DNA from 4 places in the Geodermatophilus sp. SYSU D00766 genome. Region 4 is predicted to be linked to each of the others. Evidence: riboswitches for the same ligand, from Rfam matches in the RefSeq annotation. Region 4 holds a riboswitch; each other region holds the start of a gene.
What was found. A riboswitch is a leader RNA that binds a small molecule or an ion and turns the genes downstream of it on or off. The one in region 4 is predicted to bind cyclic di-AMP.
Positions count from the first base shown of each region.

Region 1 (4,800 bases), on a different contig from region 4:
GGTTCATCGGTACGCGGTCCTCAGGCGTCGGCGGCAGCTCCGCAGGGACCAACGCGGCAGCCGGTCCCCCGGCTCCCCGTCCCGCTGTGACCCCGGTGACGTGCCGGAGCGGCCGCCCTCCAGGGTCCCGCGCCGACCGTGCGAGGCGTGGGGGGAAGGGTGGTCCTTCAGCCGATGCGGCGGGCTCCGGAGTAGCTGCCCATCGAGTCGATGCTGGCCACCTTGACGACGTCGCCGGAGGTCGGCGCGTGGACCATCTGGCCGTTGCCGATGTAGATGCCCACGTGGCTGACCGGGCTGTAGAAGAAGACCAGGTCACCGGGCTGCAGGTCGGCCTTCGACACCGCCGTGCCCATCTGCGACTGCATCTTGCTGGAGTGCGGGAGGCTGATCCCGGCGGCCTGGAAGGCGTACTGCGTCAGGCCGGAGCAGTCGAACGAGCCCGGCCCGGCGGCCGCCCACACGTAGGGCTTGCCGCGCTGGGCCATGGCGGTGGCGACGACGGTGCCGGCGACGCCGCTGGCCGGGGCCGGGGCCGCGGCCGGCGCGGAGGACGCGGTGGGGGCCTCCTCGGCGGCGGGCTCCTCGCGGTCCTCGTCGCGGCTGGCCCGCTGGTCCCCGGCGGCGTGCGCGGCGGCGGCGGCCTCGAGCGCGGCGCGCTGCTCCTCGGCGCTGAGCCGGGAGAAGTCGGCCTGGTAGGCGGCGATCTGGCCCTCGAGGTCGGCCTGCTGGGCGGCCACGGCGTCGTACTGGCGCTGGGCCTCGGCGGCGGCCTCGGCGGCCGCGGTCTGCGCGGCGGTGGCGGTCTCGGTGGCCGCGACGGCCTGGCCGAGCAGCTCGCCCTGGTAGCCGGCGACGCCCTGCAGGAGGCTGACGCGGTTGACGAACTCGTCGGCGTCCTCGCTGGTCATGAGGGCCTGGAACGAGCCCATGCCGTTGCCGGTGTAGGCCGACCGGGCGATCCCGACGACCTGCCGGCGGGCGGTGTCGACCTCGGCCTGCGCCTGGGCAAGGGACGCGGCGGCGGCCTCGGCCGCGGCCTGCTGGGCGGCCAGTGCCTCCCGGGCCTCGTTGAACTGCTCGGTGACGACCTCGAGGTCGTGCCCGCGGGCGGCCACCAGCTGCGCGGCCTCGGCCGCCGTGGTGGGCTCCTCGGCCAGGGCCGCGGACGGGACGACCCCCACGCCGACGCCGAGACCGAGGGCCCCGGCGAGGACGAGGGCGGCGCGGCGGCCGGGCCGGCGGTGCGGGCGGCCGGTCGCGCCGGGGACGGACGTGCGCAGGGACGCCACGCGGTGGTTCTCCTCTTCCCAGGCCGCCTACCGGGTTAGCTGACGGGTTCGGGCGTGGACTCGCCCGGCGCGTGCGGACACGCGCTGCACCCCAGGACTGCGATGGGTCCCCGGCCCGGCGCACCCGAGGGGCGCACCGGCTCGACGGCGTCCTCGGGGTGTCACCCAGGTCAGTGACGGAGCGCCCCGTTGGACACACACAGAGTAAGGGGCGTGACGGACCCGTGACAATCACCGCGGTGTAATCACATCGGTGACGTTCCGTGGTGGTGCGGCTACGGACACGCGGGACCCCGCCCGTTTGACCGGCCGCCGGGGCGTGTAGGAGTCAGGGCATGTCCTCCTCCACGCGGATGCGCCTGGCCCGGCCGCTCGTCGTGCTCGCGCTGCTCGGCTCCCTCACCGCCTGCGGCGACAACACCGACTTCTCCCGCGGGCCCACCAACTGCGACGCCAGCGGCGAGAACGCCAGCAACGAGAACGACGCCAGCTGCCAGGAGACCGGCCCGAATCCCGGCAACGACGCGCCGACCACCGACGACAGCTCCGAGGACTGAGCACCGCACCGGCGCCACTCCGACGGGCGCGCGCCCGCGGGGGCTGGTGCCATGAGCGGGTGACTCCGGAACGCAGGTGGACCGCGGCCCGCCTGCGCGCCGAGGTGCACACCCTGCTGCGCGGGGCCCAGCGGCTGCTGCGCGGCCGCGACCTCGCCCTCATCTCCGCCGGCCTGACCTTCTACGCGGGCATCGCGGTGGTGCCGCTGCTGCTGGTCGCCGTACGGCTGACCGCTCTGGTGACCTCGGCGGAGGAGGTGCGGGCGCTCACCGCGCGGCTGACCGAGCTGCTGCCCACGCCGCTGGGCGCCCCGGAGGCGGTCGAGCGGCTGGTCGAGGCCGGCACCCACCTCGACCTGCTGGGCTTCGTCCTGGCGCTGGTCCCGCTGACCTTCTACGGCGAGGGGCTGCGCCGCGCGCTGCTGCGCTTCAGCCAGCGCCGGGAGAACCTGACCGGCTGGCGCGGCCGGCTGCTCACCCTGCCGCTGGTCGTCGCCACGCCGCTGCTGCTCTACCCGCTGCTGCTGGCCGCCCGGGTGATGGCCGACCTGGCCCGCGAGGACGGCGTCGGGGCGGCACTCGGCCGCTTCGCCGTCGGCTACTACACCGTGCTGTTCGTCCTGACCGTGCCGGTGCTGTGGGGGTTCGGCGTCGTCTCGGGCGGCCAGCTGCGCTGGGGTGCGCTGACCAGCGGGGCGCTGTTCACCGCGGCCTGCCTGTCGGGCTTCCTGCAGGGCTTCGTGGTGTTCCTGTCCCTGCCGCTGGACCTGGGTGCCCCCTTCGGCGGCCTGGTCGTCGTCGGGGCGGTGGTCGCCGTCGGCCTGTGGCTGTTCCTGCTGCACCTGGTGCTGCTGGCCGGGTGGCTGCTCACCCAGTCACTCGACGAGCGGCTCGGCCGCCGTCACGCGGCCGGCGCCCCGCCCCACTCCGGGGGGACCTGGGGCGGGGCGGGTGGAGGCGGCGCCGCGGGCGCGGGCTCCGCGGGCGCCGTGGGGGGCACCTCCGGCTCGGGTCCCGGCTCGGGGACGGGCACCGTCGGCACCTCGGGCTCCGGTGCGGGCGCCTCCGGCACCGGGGCCGGCTCGGGCGCCGGCGCCTCGGGGGCCGGTTCGGGCTCGGGCGCCGGGAGGGGTGCGGGGTCGGGCTCCGGCTCGACGTAGTCGCTGCCGTTGCTCACCAGGATCGACACGACCTGGCCGGGCACCGCACGGGCACCGCGCGGCGGGCTGGTGCCGAGGAAGGTGCCGGCCGCCTCGTCGCTGTCGACCCGCAGCGTCTGCGGGGTGAACCCGGCCTCGCGCAGCGCCCGCTCGCAGGCGCGCACGCCGCCGCAGCCGGGCACCGGGCGGGTGTTGCCGTTCTGCACCGTCTCGTCGGCCGGCGGGAACTCCCCGCTCCCCCGGGCGGTGAGGACCGGCTCCATCGCGTCGTGCCAGATCGTGGCGCCCTTGCCGCCGCCGAACCCGCCGACGTCCTCGTTCTGCTTGGGGTTGAGCACCATGACGCTCGCGGTGATCTCGGGCGTGTAGCCGACGAAGGCCACCGAGTAGTTGTCCTGCGACGTGCCGGTCTTGCCGGCGATCTGGTGCCCGCGGACGTAGGCGCGCGACCCGGTCTGCCCCGGGTTCCCGGGCTCGACGTCCTTGCGCAGCATCTGGTTCATCGTCGTGGCCACGCCCGGCGGGATGGCCTCGGGCGTGCACCGGTCCCCCACCGGCAGCGGCTCGCCGTCGGCACCGACGGCCGGCTGTCCGGTGGCGTCGAGGACGGCGGTCACCGGGACGACGTCGCACTGGGTGCCGTTCGCGGCGAACGTGGAGTACGCGCTGGCCAGCGCCAGCGGGCTGGTGGCCTCGGCGCCGAAGGTGAACGAGCCGCGGTTCTCGTCGATGATCTGCTGCGGCAGCTCCGGCGGGCTGAACTGGAACAGGCCCGCCGCCTCGGCCATCCGCACCGGCTCCTCGACGCTGCCGAGGGCGTCCTCGAGCGCGAGGAAGTAGGTGTTGGAGGACTGGTAGAGCGCCGTCTCCAGGTCCAGCGTCGAGCGGTACCGGCCGGCGTTGCGCACGCAGTACCGGCCGTCGGTGTCACGGCCCTGGCAGGGGCCGCTGTAGACCCGGGAGACGTAGGGGTCGGGGGCGTTGAGCGTGTAGTAGGACGAGTAGCCGCGGGCCAGGGCGGCGGCGGCCACGAAGACCTTGTACGTCGAGCCCGAGCCCTGGCTGGCCGCCACGTTGAGGTTGAAGGACTCCTGCGTCGGGTCGGTCCGGTCGTAGCCGAAGGTCCGGTTGACGCTCATCGCCAGCAGGTGGCCGGTGCCCGGCTCGACGGCGGTGAACATGCCGGCCAGCGAGTCCTCCCGCGGCAGGGTGCGCAGCACCGCGGCGTCGCCGGCGCGCTGCAGCTCGACGTCGAGCGTCGTCTGGACGACGTAGCCGCCGCCGTCGAGCTGCTCCTGGGTCATCCCCAGCTCCTGGATCAGGTACCGCTGCACGAAGTCGCAGACGAACGGCCCGACGCTGGCCTCGACGCAGCCCCGCGGCGGAGCCGGCCCCGGCGCCAGCCCCAGCGGCTCGGCCTGCGCGGCGGCGGCCTCCTCGGGGGTGATCCGCCCCTGCTCGGCCATCCGCGACAGGACCTCGTCGCGGCGGGCGGTGGCGGCCTCGGGGTCGGTGAACGGGTCGTCCTCGGTGGGGCTCTGCACCAGGCCCGCCAGCAGCGCGGCCTGCGGCAGGGTGAGCGCGGCGGCGTCGACGCCGAAGAACGCGCGCGCGGCGGGCTGCACGCCGTAGGCGTTGGAGCCGAAGTAGACGGTGTTGAGGTAGCGGGTGAGGATCTCGTCCTTGGTCTGCTCGTCCTCGATCGCCAGGGCCAGGCGGGCCTCGCGCAGCTTGCGGCCCACCGTCTGCTCGGTGGCCGCCGCCCGCTCCTCCGGGGTGTCGGCGGCCTGC
Region 1 is NZ_JBJGYI010000006.1:80,651-85,450, reverse strand. It holds gene ACI8AD_RS07615 (DUF3817 domain-containing protein) at 1-7, opposite strand, end outside; gene ACI8AD_RS07610 (C40 family peptidase) at 168-1,292, opposite strand; cyclic di-AMP (ydaO/yuaA leader) riboswitch at 1,300-1,436, opposite strand; gene ACI8AD_RS07605 (hypothetical protein) at 1,628-1,849, shown strand; partial or broken gene ACI8AD_RS07600 (YhjD/YihY/BrkB family envelope integrity protein) at 1,909-2,727, shown strand; gene ACI8AD_RS07595 (transglycosylase domain-containing protein) at 2,751-4,800, opposite strand, start outside.
Region 1: linked by a shared signal. The riboswitch ahead of ACI8AD_RS07610 (C40 family peptidase) and the one ahead of ACI8AD_RS12110 (aggregation-promoting factor C-terminal-like domain-containing protein) in region 4 are both predicted to bind cyclic di-AMP.

Region 2 (4,800 bases), on a different contig from region 4:
CCCGACCGGCTGGCCGACGTGGCGGCGTCCCCGGAGGTGACCGGGCGCTGGGCCGACCGGCTGGCCGCGGTGCTGGCCGCGTGAACCCCTCCACCGCGCTGGCCCGCGTGCTGGTCGACGAGCTCCTCCGCGGCGGGGTCCGCGACGCCGTCGTCGCGCCCGGCTCGCGCTCGGCGCCGGTCGCCCTGGCGTTCGCCGCGGCCGAGCGCGCCGGCGCCCTGCGGCTGCACGTGCGCATCGACGAGCGGACGGCGTCCTTCCTCGCCCTGGGCCTCGCCCGCGCCTCCGGCCGGCCGGTGCCGGTGCTCACCACCTCCGGGACGGCGACCGCGCACCTGCACGCCGCGGTGCTCGAGGCCGACGTCAGCGGCGTCCCGCTGCTCGCGCTCACCGCCGACCGCCCGCCGGAGCTGCGGTCCACCGGCGCCAACCAGACGATCGAGCAGCCCGGCCTCTACGGCGGCGCGGTGCGCTGGGCCGCCGACGTCGGCGTGCCCGAGGCCGGCCGCGAGGCCGCGCAGAACCGGTACTGGCGCTCGGTGGTGTCCCGGGCGCTGCTCGCGGCCACCGGCACCCTGTCCGGGGACCCCGGACCGGTCCAGCTGAACCTGCCCTTCCGCGACCCGCTGCTGCCCGAGGAGGAGCCCGGTCCGCTGACCGGCCCGTGGGCCGGTCGCGCCGACGGCGCCCCGTGGACCGCCGGTGTCCCCGCGCCCGCCGCGCCCGGTCCGATCGGCGACGGCCCGCGCACCCTCGTGGTCGCCGGCGACGGGCCCGGTGCCGCGGGCCGCGCGTGGGCGGCCGGCGCCGCTGCCGCCGGCTGGCCGGTGGTCGCCGAGCCCAGCGGCGGGGCGTGGACCGGCGACGCCGTCCGCGGCGGGGCGCTGCTGCTCGGCGTGCCCTCCTGGCTCGACGCGCACCGTCCCGACCGGGTCGTGGTGGTCGGCCGGCCCACGCTGTCGCGGCCGGTGTCGGCGCTGCTGGCCGACCCGCGGGTACGGGTGGAGACGGTGACGGCGACCCCGCGGTGGCCCGACGCCGGCCGGTCGAGCGCGCTGGTCGGCCGCGCCGCCCCGCCCGCGGGCCCACCGTCGGACCCCGGCTGGGCCGCGGCCTGGACCGGGGCCGCCGCCCGGGTCGGCGCCGCCGTCGACGCGCTGCTCGACGCCGCGCCGGCCCCCACCGCTGCCCGGCTGGCCCGCGACGTCGTCGCCGCGCTGCCGGCCGGGGCGCTGCTGGTGCTGGGCTCCTCGACGCCGGTGCGCGACGTCGACCGGCTCGCCGTCCCGCGCGGCGACGTCACGGTGCTGGCCAACCGGGGCGTGGCCGGCATCGACGGCACGGTCTCCACCGCGGTCGGGGCGGCGCTGGCCTCCGGCGGCCCCGCGGTGGCCCTGCTGGGCGACCTGACCTTCCTGCACGACCTGCAGGGGCTGCTGACCGGCGAGGGCGAGCCGCGCCCGGACCTGACCCTCGTCGTGCCGGACAACGACGGCGGCGGGATCTTCGCCCAGCTCGAGCCCGGCCGGCCGGCGTACGCGCGCGACTACCGGCGGGTGTTCGGGACGCCGCACGGGCGCGACCTGGCAGCGGTCGCGCAGGCGCTGGGCTGGGCCACCACGCGGGTCACCGCGCCCGGCGAGCTGCCCGACGCCCTGGCGCCGGGCGGGCCGGGAGTGGTCGTCGTCGGCACCGACCAGCGCGCCGAGGCCGACCTCGCCGTCGCCCTCCGCGAGGCCGCGGCCCGCGCTCTCGGCTGAGCCCTCCGGCGCCCGCCCGGGCCGCCCGTCGTCGGCCGGCGCCGGTGTGGTCCTGCTCGCACTGCCCGCCCGGCGGCGTCCGGCGGCGCACCGCGGCGCCTCGCCGCTGACCTGGGCATCCGGGGTGCACCCGGGGGTGGGCAGGGCGCCTCAGATACCCCGCGCGTCCCACCGCTAACGGAATGTGACCGGCGACACAACGACAGTTGCCATGACGATATGTAACGTTTTGGCTGCGCTCGGCCAATCGGAGCGCGGCGCCGGTCCGCCAAACCCTGCCCACCGGTCGCCCACACCAACACCCAGGGCAGGGGTGGGGGAACCACTTCCGGCGCGCGACGGCCTACGGGGGCCTGTCCTGACGCGCGCCTCGGGGTGAAGCCGCGACACCGCGGCCGGGCACCGATCGCCCGAACCCGACAGCTCACCTCGCCGGCGGTGATCGGGAGATCATCACCATGCCCAAGCACCGCGCACCCCGCTACGTCCGCACCAAGAAGGTCATCGCCCGGGCCCCTGTCGTCGCCGGCGCCACCGCCGTCGGCCTCGGCGTCCTGAGCGCCCCCGCCTCCGCCTCCGCCTCCGAGACGCACGACTGGTCCGGTGTGGCCGAGTGCGAGTCCAGCGGCAACTGGAGCATCAACACCGGCAACGGCTACTACGGCGGCCTGCAGTTCAGCCAGTCCACCTGGGCCGGCTTCGGCGGCACCGAGCTCGCCGCGCGCGCCGACCTCGCCACCCCCGCCGAGCAGGTCCAGATCGCCGAGCGCGTCCTGGCCGGCCAGGGCATCGGCGCCTGGCCGCACTGCGGCGCGTTCCTGGCCGACGGCACCACCGCGGCCGCCGCCGAGGCGCCCGCCCCGGCCGCCACGGCCCCCGCCGAGGTCCCCGCTGCGGCTCCCGCCGAGCAGCCCGCCCCGGCCGACGACGCCACCGAGGACTACACGGTCCGCTGGGGCGACACCGTCAAGAAGATCGCCGACGCCCACCAGCAGAGCTGGCGCGAGCTGTACCAGCGCAACGTCGACGTCATCGGCGGCGACCCGAACCGGATCTACCCGGGCCAGGTGCTCGCCGTCAGCGGTGCGGCCCCCGCCGCCGAGGCCCCCGCGGCCGCCGCTCCGGCCCCGGCCGCCACCGCCGGCGAGTCCGCCCCGGCCGCCGAGGTCGCGCCGATCGCCGCGGCCGCGCCGCAGGTCGCGAACGCCATCGCCACCATCACCAACACCGCCGGCGCCGTGAAGCCGGTCGCCCAGGCCGCCGCCGACGTCGTCGTCAGCAACGTGCCGGGCGCCGCCGACATCACCATCGGCGGCACGCGGGGCAGCGCCGTCGACCCGAACGGGCACCCCTCGGGCCTGGCGCTGGACTACATGGTCATGTCCGACGCCGCCCTCGGCGACGCGATCGCCCAGTACCACATCGACCACTGGGACGAGCTCGGCGTGGAGTACGTGATCTGGCAGCAGCGGATCCTGACCTCGCCCGATGGCGCGTGGAAGGCGATGGAGGACCGCGGCAGCGTGACCGCGAACCACTTCGACCACGTGCACGTGAACTACGCGGGCTGACCTCCCGCCACCCCCGACGAGGGCCCCGGCCGCTGCCCAGCGGCCGGGGCTCTCGTCGTCCCGGTCAGCGGCCGAGGGCGGCCCAGTACGCCAGGTACGACCGGTGCAGCCAGCCGTCGACCCAGGCGCGGTCGGGCCGGGCGGGTACCGCCGGACTGTCGCGCAGTGCGGCCAGCCGCGCCTCGGCGTCGTCGACGGCCGCGACCACCTCGGCCAGCGGCACCTCGCCCCGGCGGACCCGGCGCAGGTACGCGCGGTCGGGCTCGGGCACCGGCAGCGTGATCCGGCCGGTGGTCAGCAGCTCCACGCCCTGCAGGCCCAGCCGCAGCGCGTGCATCGCGTACTTCACGTCGAAGCCGTGCGCGGCGACGAGCTCGGGCCGGTTCGGATGCGCGCCGGCCTGCCCGGTCATCGCCGCCCGCTGGCCCCGCAGGTAACCGAGGAACCGGTCGGCGGCCACGCGGGAGACGAACCGGTCGGCGTGCGCCACCAGCTCCGCGCCCGCGGCGTCGCGGACCACGACCTCCTCGTCGGGGACGAACAGCAGCAGCAGGACCGTCGGGTTGCCGCCCAGGGCCAGCCGGGCCCACTTGCGGGCCGAGTAGACGACGACGTCGACGTCGCCGGCGCCCGACCGGTTGGCCAGCCCGCCGGGCCGGTCCCACGCGGTGTGCCGGTGGTACTGCTCGAAGGGCACGGTCTCGGTCGTCGCCAGGCCTGCGGGCACCCGGGCGGTGCCGGTGACGTACTCCGGCGGCTCCAGGCAGACGCCCATCTCGTCGCGGTCGTCCTGGCCGGCCACGGACGTGCCGTGCACGCCCGACCCGACCTGAGCGCGCAGGACCGTGCCCCGCTCGGCGATCTCCCTGGCGACGGCCGAGGCGTGCGGGTGGTCGAAGGGCGGGGGGAGCGAGCGGTCGCCGGGGACCAGGGGGACGGCGGGCACCGGCACACCCAACCAGCCCGGAGCCGGCCCGCCGACCGGTTTCACCCGGGCCGTCGCCAGACCAGCGCGTAGCGCCAGAGAACCAGCCGACGCACCCGGACACCGGGCAGGACCGCGGCCGCCCGTCGTCGGACCTCGTGCAGCGTCAGCTCCGGGTCGCGCACCGGCATGCCCGGCGTCCCCGGGTCCCGCCGGCCCCGGAGCAGCCGGACCAGCCCGATCCCGCGGGCGAGCACGGCGGCGAGCACCTCGACCGGCAGCTCGCGCGGCAGGTCGGGACGGGCCAGGGCCACGGCGGCCAGCACGCCACCGGGCCGCACCGCCGCCGACAGCACCCGCAGCGCCGGCTCCAGGGGCCCGTGGTGCAGCGCCGACACGCTGACGACGGCGTCGTAGCCGCCCGACGGCAGATCCAGGTCGAGCACGTCGGCCTCCACAACCCGGACGTTCCCCGGCACCCGCGCGCGGGCCTTAGCCACCATCTGCGGCGAGCGGTCGACGGCGTCCACGGAGTCCGCCCGCC
Region 2 is NZ_JBJGYI010000003.1:129,703-134,502, reverse strand. It holds gene ACI8AD_RS04205 (o-succinylbenzoate synthase) at 1-84, shown strand, start outside; gene menD (2-succinyl-5-enolpyruvyl-6-hydroxy-3-cyclohexene-1-carboxylic-acid synthase) at 81-1,760, shown strand; cyclic di-AMP (ydaO/yuaA leader) riboswitch at 2,044-2,214, shown strand; gene ACI8AD_RS04195 (transglycosylase family protein) at 2,219-3,331, shown strand; gene ACI8AD_RS04190 (nucleotidyltransferase domain-containing protein) at 3,396-4,277, opposite strand; gene ACI8AD_RS04185 (class I SAM-dependent methyltransferase) at 4,319-4,800, opposite strand, start outside.
Region 2: linked by a shared signal. The riboswitch ahead of ACI8AD_RS04195 (transglycosylase family protein) and the one ahead of ACI8AD_RS12110 (aggregation-promoting factor C-terminal-like domain-containing protein) in region 4 are both predicted to bind cyclic di-AMP.

Region 3 (4,800 bases), on a different contig from region 4:
CACGTGGTGGGTGTCGGACTTCTACCGGCAGACGGTGAGCCGGGTGACCGCCGACGGCCAGGAGACCGTGCAGTTCGAGGTCCCCGGGCAGCCGTCGGGCCTGGGCTGGCTGCCCGACGGGTCCCTGGTCGTCGTCTCCATGAAGACCCGCGAGCTGCTCCGGTGGGACGGCTCGTCGCTGACGCCCCACGCCGACCTCTCGGAACACTGCGGCGGGCACCTCAACGACCTCGTGGTCGACGACGCCGGGCACGTGTTCGTCGGGGACTTCGGCTTCGACCTCATGGGTGGCGGCGCGCCGACCACCGCGTCGATCAAGCGGGTGGACCTCGACGGGACGGTGTCCGTGGCCGCCGAGGGGCTGCAGTTCCCCAACGGCACGGTCATCACCCCGGACGGCGGCACGCTCGTCGTCGGGGAGACCCTCGGCAACCGCTACACCGCGTTCGACCTGGCGCCCGACGGCTCGTTGACCAACCGCCGGGTGTGGGCCTCCCTGGGCCCCGAGGTCACCGGGCGGAGCACCGAAGAGGTGCTCGGACAGCTCGCCGTCGCACCCGACGGCTGCGCCCTCGACGCCGAGGGCCGCATCTGGGCGGCCGACGGCGTGGGCGGTCGCGTCGTGCGGGTGGCCGAGGGCGGCGAGATCGTCGACGCCGTCGCCGCACCCGAGGGGCTGGGCGTGTTCGCCTGCATGCTCGGCGGCGACGACGGCCGGACGCTGCTGATGTGCGCGGCGCCGGACTTCTACGAGCACAACCGCGCGCCGGTGCGCGAGGCGGTGCTGCTGGCCACGGAGGTCGACGTCCCCCACGCCGGCCGCCCCTGACGCTCAGCCGCCGGTGACGGCGCGGGAGGTCCGGCTGCGGTGGACCGCGCGCGGGGGGCGCATGCCCAGGTCGGTGAGGATCCGCCCGGCCCGGCGCCGGCGCTCGCAGGCGCGCTCGCGCAGCAGGGCGCCGAGCGCGGCGTTGACCGACCGGTCCGCGCGGCGCTCGAGGAACTCCGCCGTCGCGAGGTGGGTCGCCGCCCGCCGCAGTGCCTCCACGTGCTCGCGCCGCTCGTGCGGTCGACGGTCCGCCGCACCCCCGCCGGTCCTCGTGGTGGTCGTCGTGGTCTCGGTCATGCGCTCCTCGCCCCCTCGGTGGTCCCCGCACCCATGAGGACGCCGCGAGGACGCCGGCATGACGCGGACCGCGGGAAGCACCCCCGGACGCACCACGCCCCCCGGCCCGGACGCGGGACGGGGGGCGTGCGGAGCGGAGTGGGTCAGTAGGCGCGGCCGCTCGTCCCGCCCTTCTTGTTCTTGCTCTGGTAGTCGCGGATGAACTGCTTGATCTTGGCCTGGTTCTGCGGCTTCTGGAGCTCCTGCACCACCTTGGCGGCGACACCCGAAGCCACGAGCTTCCTCAACATCCCCACGGGGTCCTCCTCATGTCGGTTGCCTGTCGGGTGCCCCGTCAACGTGCGGTGCAACCCTGGGGATCCCGGCGGCTGCGCTCCCCGCGCGTGGCGGGCCGTTGACGGCGTGTGCGGACGCACCGCCACGTCCTTTCTCGTCCCGCCCGGCGTGTCGGCGACGGCGCGTCGCCGGGAGGACGGCGGCGGCACGTGCATCCGTGCAGGTCGGAGCCGGTGTCCCGCCGTGCGGCCGGTGTCAAGTCCCGGGAGCCGGTCCGGGCGTGGCGGGCCCCCGGTCCGGTTGAGGGGCCTGGGACCCCTCCCTACCGTCGTCGCGGTCCGGCCAGGGTCCTCCGTCACGCCCTGTGTGACACCCGCCGGACACGCCGAACCGGGCACCGGCACGAGAGCCGGTACCCGGGCCGGGGACCCACCGCAGTCCTGGGGTGGAGCGCGATCCGTCGCGCCGGGCGACTCCCCCGTCCGAACCCGTCAGCTAACCCGGTAGGCGGCCGTGGAGAACAGGAGAACCGTCGTCGATGACGACTGCACGCACGTCCACCACCCGCCGCTCGTTCCGCGGCATCGCCGTCGCCGCCATCGCCGGAGCCGGCATCGTCCTCTCACCTCTCCCGGCCTCGGCGAACTCGGGTGGTGGTGGGACGGCGACCGCGACCGTGGCCGCCGCGCCGGCGGTCGCCCCCAACGCCGCGGCCCAGGTCGCCGTGGACACCGCGCTCGCCCAGGTCGGTGACCCCTACGTCTACGGCGCCACCGGCCCGAACGCCTTCGACTGCTCGGGCCTGACCAGCTACTCCTACGCGGCGGCCGGGATCTCGATCCCGCGCACCTCGAAGCTCCAGTCGACCTTCGGCACCGCGGTGGCCAAGTCCGACCTGCAGCCGGGTGACCTGGTCTTCTTCTACAGCCCGGTGTCGCACGTGGGCATGTACATCGGCAACGGCCAGATGGTCCACGCCTCGACCGCCGGCAAGCCGGTCGCCGTCGTCGACCTGGACTCGATGCCGAGCTACGCGGGCGCCCGCCGCGTCGCCTGACGCACCTCAGGCAGGGTGCCCCGGCCGGCCTCCCCGGCCGGGGCACCCTGGTCGCCGTGGACGACGAGGACGGCCCGCGATGGCCCCGCCGCGCCGGCTCCGGCCCGGTCGTGGCGGTGGGCAAGCTGGTCGCCGACCAGATGCTCGAGCTCAGTGAGCCGCTGCGGGCGGGGAGTCAGCAGCGGGTGGTGCGGACGACGACGGCGGGCGGGGCGCCGGCCAACGTCACGGCGACCCTGACCCGGCTCGGCACCCCGGCGCGGCTGGCCGGGTGGGCCGGGGCGGACCCGCTCACCGACACGCTGCTCGCCGGCCTGGCCGCGCGGGGCGTGCAGACGGCGGTGGTCCGCCGCGGCCGGGCGCCGCTGTCGACGGTCCTCGTCCACCCCGACGGCGAGCGGACGCCGCTCACCGACCGGGGTGAGGGCGGCCTGACACCGGACGACGTCCGCGCCGGGTGGCTCGCCGACGCCGCCGTCGTCCACCTGGACGGCTACGACCTGCTGCGCTTCCCGGACGCGCTGGTGGCCGTCGCCTCCCTCGCGCGCGACGCCGGCGTGCCGGTGAGCGTCGACATCGCGGCCGCGGCGCGGATCGAGCGGCACGGGGTCGCGGCCTACCGCGGGCTGCTCGCCGGGCTGCGGGCGGACCTGCTGTTCTGCAACGCCGCCGAGGCCGCGGTGCTGGGGCTGCTCGGCGGCCTGCCCGCGGAGGTGCCGCCGCTGGTCGTGGTGCACGCCGGCGCACACCCCACCCGCGTACTCACGCGGGCGGGTACGTGGCAGGTGCCGGTGGCGCCGCTGCCCGAGGGGCGGCTGCGCGACACGACCGGCTGCGGGGACGCCCTCGCCGCCGGGGTGCTGGCCGGGTGGCGAGGCGGGGCGCCGGTGCTGGACGCGGTCCGGACCGGGCACGAGGCGGCCGCGGTGGTCGCCGGTGTGCTCGGCGGCCAGCCGCCGCCACGTCCGTCGTGAACTTGGCTTTGACCTGCGGTTTCGTCTTGAGCAGCGCTTCAGTTGACGGTAGGCTTCGATCATGTGTTCGAGCGATCCCGCCGGCGGTGACTCGCTCGACGACGTCGCCGCGCTGGTTGCTGAGCGGAACCGGATCGACGCCGCACTGGCCCGCCGGGTGCGGGCGGCGGAGCTGTCCCAGGCGCCCGAACGCGACGGGCTGAAGTCGATGACGTCATGGCTGTGTGGGCACTGCCGACTCTCGCTGGCGGCCGCTACCCGGTTGGTGCGCAACGGGCGGGCGCTGGAGCACCTGCCCGCCCTGGCCGAGGCGCACGAAGCAGGCTGGGTGACCGCCGAGCAGGTCACCGAGGCAGCTCGGGTCGTCACTCCCGAGCGGCTGGCCGCTGCGACCGCGCGGGGCGTCGACCTGGGTGCGATCGACGCGGCACTGACGCAGGTGGCCCTCGACTGCGACCACCGCGACCTGGCCGGCGTGGTGCAGCGGTATCTCGACGCGCTGGATCCCGACGGTCCCGAGCCGGATCCGACCGAGGACCGGTCGCTGACGGTGGCCAAGCACGCCGACGGATCCCTGAGCGGCCGCTTCCACCTCGACGCGGTCGGTGGGGAGAAGCTGCAGGCGGCGCTGGAGGCGCACGTGCAAGCCGACCGGCCCGCCGGCGACCAGCGCACCCGCGCACAGCGGCAAGGTGACGCGCTGGTGCAGCTGTGCGACAACGCCCTGGGCTCCGGTGCATTGCCGGTGCTGCGGACGGTCAAGCCACACGTGGCCGTGCGGGTCGACCTCGACGACCTGGCCGACCCGGCGGCCGGCGCAGGCAGTGCCCCCATGGGGTTCGGCGCGGTCATCTCCGCCGCTCGGGCCCGCTGGCTGGCCTGCGACGGCCAGGTCACCCGCATCGTCATCGGCCCGGAAGGCCAGCCGCTCGACGTCGGCCGCACCAAGCGGGTGGTCACCCCGGCCATCCGCAAGGCCGTCGAACTCCGCGACGGCGGCTGCGTCTTCGCCGGCTGTGACGCGCCGACCCACTGGGCCGACGTGCACCACCTGGTGCACTGGATCGACGGTGGCGAGACCTCACTCGACAACTCCGCGTTGCTGTGCGAGCGGCACCACACCAAGGTCCACCACGGCTTCCGCGTCGAGCGACAACCCGACGGCCGATGGCACACCTACCGACCCGATGGCAGCGAGATCACCGTTCCCACCCCACTGGCACCCGCGGCCTGATGTCCCCGCACGTCGATCGCGGGACCGCGGGGCTCACATCCCGCAGACCGACTCGGCCACCATCGCCACGAACTCGTGCGCCTGGTCGTCGGACACGGACGGGAAGAGCCGCTCCACGCCCTCGGACATCCGG
Region 3 is NZ_JBJGYI010000055.1:14,998-19,797, reverse strand. It holds gene ACI8AD_RS23455 (SMP-30/gluconolactonase/LRE family protein) at 1-829, shown strand, start outside; gene ACI8AD_RS23450 (hypothetical protein) at 833-1,126, opposite strand; gene ACI8AD_RS23445 (hypothetical protein) at 1,270-1,422, opposite strand; cyclic di-AMP (ydaO/yuaA leader) riboswitch at 1,776-1,928, shown strand; gene ACI8AD_RS23440 (C40 family peptidase) at 1,941-2,459, shown strand; gene ACI8AD_RS23435 (carbohydrate kinase family protein) at 2,516-3,433, shown strand; gene ACI8AD_RS23430 (DUF222 domain-containing protein) at 3,495-4,667, shown strand; gene ACI8AD_RS23425 (hypothetical protein) at 4,701-4,800, opposite strand, start outside.
Region 3: linked by a shared signal. The riboswitch ahead of ACI8AD_RS23440 (C40 family peptidase) and the one ahead of ACI8AD_RS12110 (aggregation-promoting factor C-terminal-like domain-containing protein) in region 4 are both predicted to bind cyclic di-AMP.

Region 4 (4,800 bases):
GTGCGGGTGGTCACGCGGAGACCTCCTCGGCGGTGCGCCCGGTGACGTCGTCACCGGGCGCGTGGACGGTGGGGTCGACCGCGCCGCCGCGGGCGGCGACCCGCGAGGCGTGGGTGGGCGCGTCGGGCACGTGCGCGGGCTTGAGCGCCGCGAACTCCCGGCGCAGCACCGGCACGACCTCCTCGCCCAGGACGTCCAGCTGCTCGAGCACGGTCTTCAGCGGCAGGCCGGCGTGGTCGACGAGGAACAGCTGGCGCTGGTAGTCACCGACGTACTCGCGGAACCCGAGGGTGCGCTCGATGACCTGCTGCGGGGAGCCGACGGTCAGCGGCGTCTCGCGGGAGAAGTCCTCCAGCGACGGGCCGTGGCCGTAGACCGGCGCGTTGTCGAAGTAGGGCCGGAACTCGTCCACGGCGTCCTGCGAGTTCTTGCGCACGAACACCTGACCGCCGAGGCCGACGATCGCCTGGTCGGCGCTGCCGTGGCCGTGGTGCTCGAAGCGGCGGCGGTAGAACTCCACCATCCGCTGCGTGTGCTCCTTCGGCCAGAAGATGTGGTTGGAGAAGAACCCGTCGCCGTAGTAGGCGGCCTGCTCGGCGATCTGCGGCGAGCGGATCGACCCGTGCCATACGAACGGCGCGACGCCGTCGAGCGGGCGCGGGGTCGAGGTGAAGCCCTGCAGCGGCGTGCGGAAGCGGCCCGACCAGTCGACGACCTCCTCGTCCCACAGCCGGCGCAGCAGCGCGTAGTTCTCGACCGCCAGCGGCAGCCCGTCGCGGATGTCCTGGCCGAACCAGGGGTAGACCGGGCCGGTGTTGCCGCGGCCCAGCATGAGGTCGACGCGGCCGCCGGCGAGGTGCTGCAGCATCGCGTAGTCCTCGGCGATCTTCACCGGGTCGTTGGTGGTGATCAGCGTGGTCGCCGTCGACAGCTGCAGCCGCTGCGTGCGCGCCGCGACGTAGGCCAGGGTCGTGGTGGGCGAGGACGAGAAGAACGGCGGGTTGTGGTGCTCGCCGAGGGCGAAGACGTCCAGGCCGACCTCCTCGGCCTTCTCCGCGATCCGGACGACGGCCTGGATCCGCTCCGCCTCGCTGGGCGTGCGGCCGGTGGTGGGGTCGGTCGTGATGTCGCTGACCGAGAAGACGCCGAACTGCATCTCGTGCTCCATGTGGTTGAGCGTGCAACTACTGCACTCCGCCGAACCCCCGGCCACCCGGATCCATTCCCAGGCTCTCGTGACCGTGCCGAGACACATCCACTGCGCTGCGTGATCACCCCGGCACGTCGCGACGACCCCACTCCGACGGCCCGGTCCGCTGCCCGTCGGGCCGGTCCGGCCGGTCCCCCGGGGTGGGAGATTGTGATCACTCCGACCGGCCAGCGGGGAACCGGATCGGACGGCGTACCGAGGGGGACCGGGATGTCGCAGGTGGGTGAGGGGCGCGCACGGCACGCAGCGGCCGGGGACGACGACCCGAGACGGGCACCGAGCGGGCTCGACGGCCTGCTGGGCACGGGGCCGGTGTTCAAGACGGCGGTGCGCGGCTACGACCGCGCGCAGGTGGACACCTACGTGGACTGGGCCGAGACCGAGGTCATGGTCCTGCGGCGGGAGAACGACCACCTCCTCAGCCGCTACGCCGCCTGCTCGACCGAGCTGCAGAACGCCCGGCGCCGGCTCGCGGCGCTGGTCCGCGAGCGGCAGTCGCTGCCCGGGCCGGAGGAGGCCAGGGCCCTGGTGGCCCGGGCCGAGCAGGAGGCCGCCGCGGTCACCTCGACCGCCGAGGAGGAGGCCCGGCGGCTGCTCGCCGAGGCCCGCACCGAGGCCGAGGCGCGGCTCCGCGGGGTCGCCGAGATGCGCGAGGCGGTCATCGCGCTGCGCCAGCAGACCCGCAGCGAGGCCGCGGCCGTGCTCGAGGCGGCCCGCCGCCAGGCGGCGGAGGTGGGCCGGGCAGCGGCCGAGGAGCGCGCCCGGCTCGACCGCGCGGCCGCCGAGGCGCGCGAGCAGCGGGACCGGGAGGCCGCCGAGGTGCGCGCCCGGGCCGACGCCGAGGCGCTCGAGCGCCGGCTGGCCGCCGAGGCCGAGCTCGCGCCGCTGCGCGACGAGCGCGACCAGGCCCGCGAGTGGCTGCTCGGGCTGACCGGCCAGATCGACCGGGCCCTCGCGGTCGTCGCCGGGGCGCTGCCCGAGGACGTCCCCGTCCTCGCCGAGCGCCGGGGGACCGCCGGAGTGCCGGACGGTCGCGACCCGGTCGCCGTCGGTGATGCGTCGCAGCTCACGATGCTGCACGGGGCCGGCCGGCCCGAGGTCGCCGCGGCCTCCTGACCGGCTCGCTGAGCAGGGCGGACGCCGGCCGCGGGGTCGGCGTCCGTCCCGCCTGCACCCCACCTGTCCCGCCCGTCCCTCCGGTCCCCGTGTTGTCACGGACCGGTAACGGCCTCTACCGTGGCGGGCGTCCGGTTGGTCGTCCCTCCCCGTCCGGGGAACCTGGCCGGACGCCGCCGAGTCGTGTCCGTCCCCGCGGACGCGAGCCGGGGACCCACCGCAGTGCCGGGGTGAATCGCACCCGGCGAGCTCCGCTCGCCGGCGCGTAGGGCTGCTTCCCGCCCGAACCCGTCAGCTAACTCGGTAGGCGGCTCACGGAAGGAACGGAGTCTCCGCATGCCCCGCCTCCGGGCCCCCGTGGCCCGCAGGTGCAGCCGCCGGCGCGCGCAGCGTGCCCTCGCGTCCTCCTGACGCCGGCTCGACCCTGCCCTGCCGCGCCCGGCACCGCCGGAGCCGCCGGAGACCCGCACTCCGCCAGACCCCGTAGACCGCGACCGCGTGTGCGCGCCCACGCCCCGGGCCGCCGCGTGCTCTCTCCCCCCGGAGTTCCCACCCTCATGCCCCGTAACCGCCACACCGCCTCCGACACGCCGGAGACCCTCGAGGCCGCCGCCGTCGAGGTCACCGACGTCGACGAGGCCCCCGCCCGCCGCCGCGGCCTGCTCGGCTCCCGCCGTCCGGCGCTGCTGCTCGGCACCGCCACCGCCGGCGCCCTGCTCGTCGGCGTCCTGACCGCCACCGGTACCGGCGGCAGCGCCGACACCGGGACCGACACCGCGAGCGCCTCCGTGGGCGTCGCCGAGGCGCTGGGCATCCCGCCGCAGTCCGAGGACGAGGACGCGGCCACCACCAGCGCCATCGGGGACGACACCCTCGCCTCCCTCGAGGACCTCGCCGCCTCGCGCAACCAGCGCACCGCGGTCGACGCCGCCGCCGTCGAGGCCCAGGCCGCCGCCGAGCAGGCTGCCGCAGAGCAGGCCGCCGCCGAGGAGGCCGCCCGCGTCGCCGCCGAGGAGGAGGCCGCCCGCGCCGCCGCCGAGGCCCAGGCCGCCGCCGAGGCCCAGGCCGCTGCCGAGGCTGCCGCGGCCGAGCAGGCCGCCGCCGAGCAGGCTGCTGCCGAGCAGGCCGCTGCCGCCGCGCCGGCCGCCGCGGCCACCGAGGCGCCGGCCGCCAGCAGCAGCGGCTCGAGCACCGCCAAGAGCGGGTCGTTCAAGGACTACGCGCTCAGCCTCGTCGGCGCCGAGCAGTTCTCCTGCCTGGAGAAGCTGTGGGGCAAGGAGAGCGGCTGGAACCCCACCGCGCAGAACCCCACCAGCACCGCCTACGGCATCGCGCAGTTCCTCGACTCCACCTGGGCCAGCACCGGCATCGCCAAGACCTCCGACGGTTACCTGCAGATCGACGCCGGCCTGATCTACATCAACGACCGCTACGGCTCGCCGTGCGAGGCCTGGGCCCACTCGCAGGCCACCGGCTGGTACTAGAAGGACCCGCTGCCCCCCACACCTCGCTCCGCTCGGCGGGGGCCCCTGCACCGGGGCCGTTCCAGCACGTCACCCAGGGGGGCCGTTCCGGTACGTCACTGAGGGAGGGCCGGTGACCAGGGTGGTGCCCGCGGCGTTCGTCCGCGCGCACACCCAGGTCCGCCGGCCCTCCCTCGTCCCGGAGGTGCGGCTGCACGTCGCCGACGACGTCGTCGCGCTGTGGGAGGCCATGGAGGACGCCGGCGGGGCCGGTGAGGACCCGCCGTTCTGGGCCGCGGCCTGGCCCGGCGGGCAGGCGCTGGCCCGGGCCGTGCTCGACGGCGCCGTCCCGGTGGCCGGCCGCCGCGTCCTCGACCTCGGGTCGGGCAGCGGGCTGGTCGCCGTCGCCGCCGTCCTCGCCGGTGCCCGGCACGTGCTGGCCAGCGACGTCGACCCGTTCTCCCGGACGGCGGTCGCGGTCAACGCGGTCCTCAACGGCGTCACCGGGATCAGCGTCATCGGCGACGTCCTGCACCGCGAGCCCCCCGACGTCGACCTCGTCCTGGCCGGGGACGTCTGCTACGACCGCGTGATGACCGAGCGGGTGCTGCCCTTCCTCGACCGGGCCCGCGCCCGCGGCAGCGCCGTCCTCGTCGGCGACCCGGGCCGGCCCTACCTGCCGCACGAGCGGCTCGAGCCGGTCACCGTCCTCGACGTGCCCGAGACCGAGGGCCCGGGCCTGCGCCGCACCACGGTGTGGCGGCTGCCCTGAGCGCCCCCGGGCACCGAGCCGCGCTCGGTAGGGTCGCCGCCGTGGCCGCACCGCTCCCCGTCCCGCCCGGCGGCAGCCGCGGACGCCGCGCCCGCCGCCCCTCCGGCGACGACCGCGAGCGGGCCATCCTCACCACCGCCGAGGAGCTGCTCGGGCAGCGTCCGCTGGCCGACATCTCCGTCGACGACCTCGCGCGGGGAGCGGGCATCTCCCGGCCGACCTTCTACTTCTACTTCCCG
Region 4 is NZ_JBJGYI010000013.1:43,882-48,681, reverse strand. It holds gene ACI8AD_RS12125 (FMN reductase) at 1-14, opposite strand, end outside; gene ACI8AD_RS12120 (LLM class flavin-dependent oxidoreductase) at 11-1,168, opposite strand; gene ACI8AD_RS12115 (DivIVA domain-containing protein) at 1,421-2,326, shown strand; cyclic di-AMP (ydaO/yuaA leader) riboswitch at 2,491-2,652, shown strand; gene ACI8AD_RS12110 (aggregation-promoting factor C-terminal-like domain-containing protein) at 2,884-3,810, shown strand; gene ACI8AD_RS12105 (class I SAM-dependent methyltransferase) at 3,923-4,561, shown strand; gene ACI8AD_RS12100 (TetR/AcrR family transcriptional regulator) at 4,603-4,800, shown strand, end outside.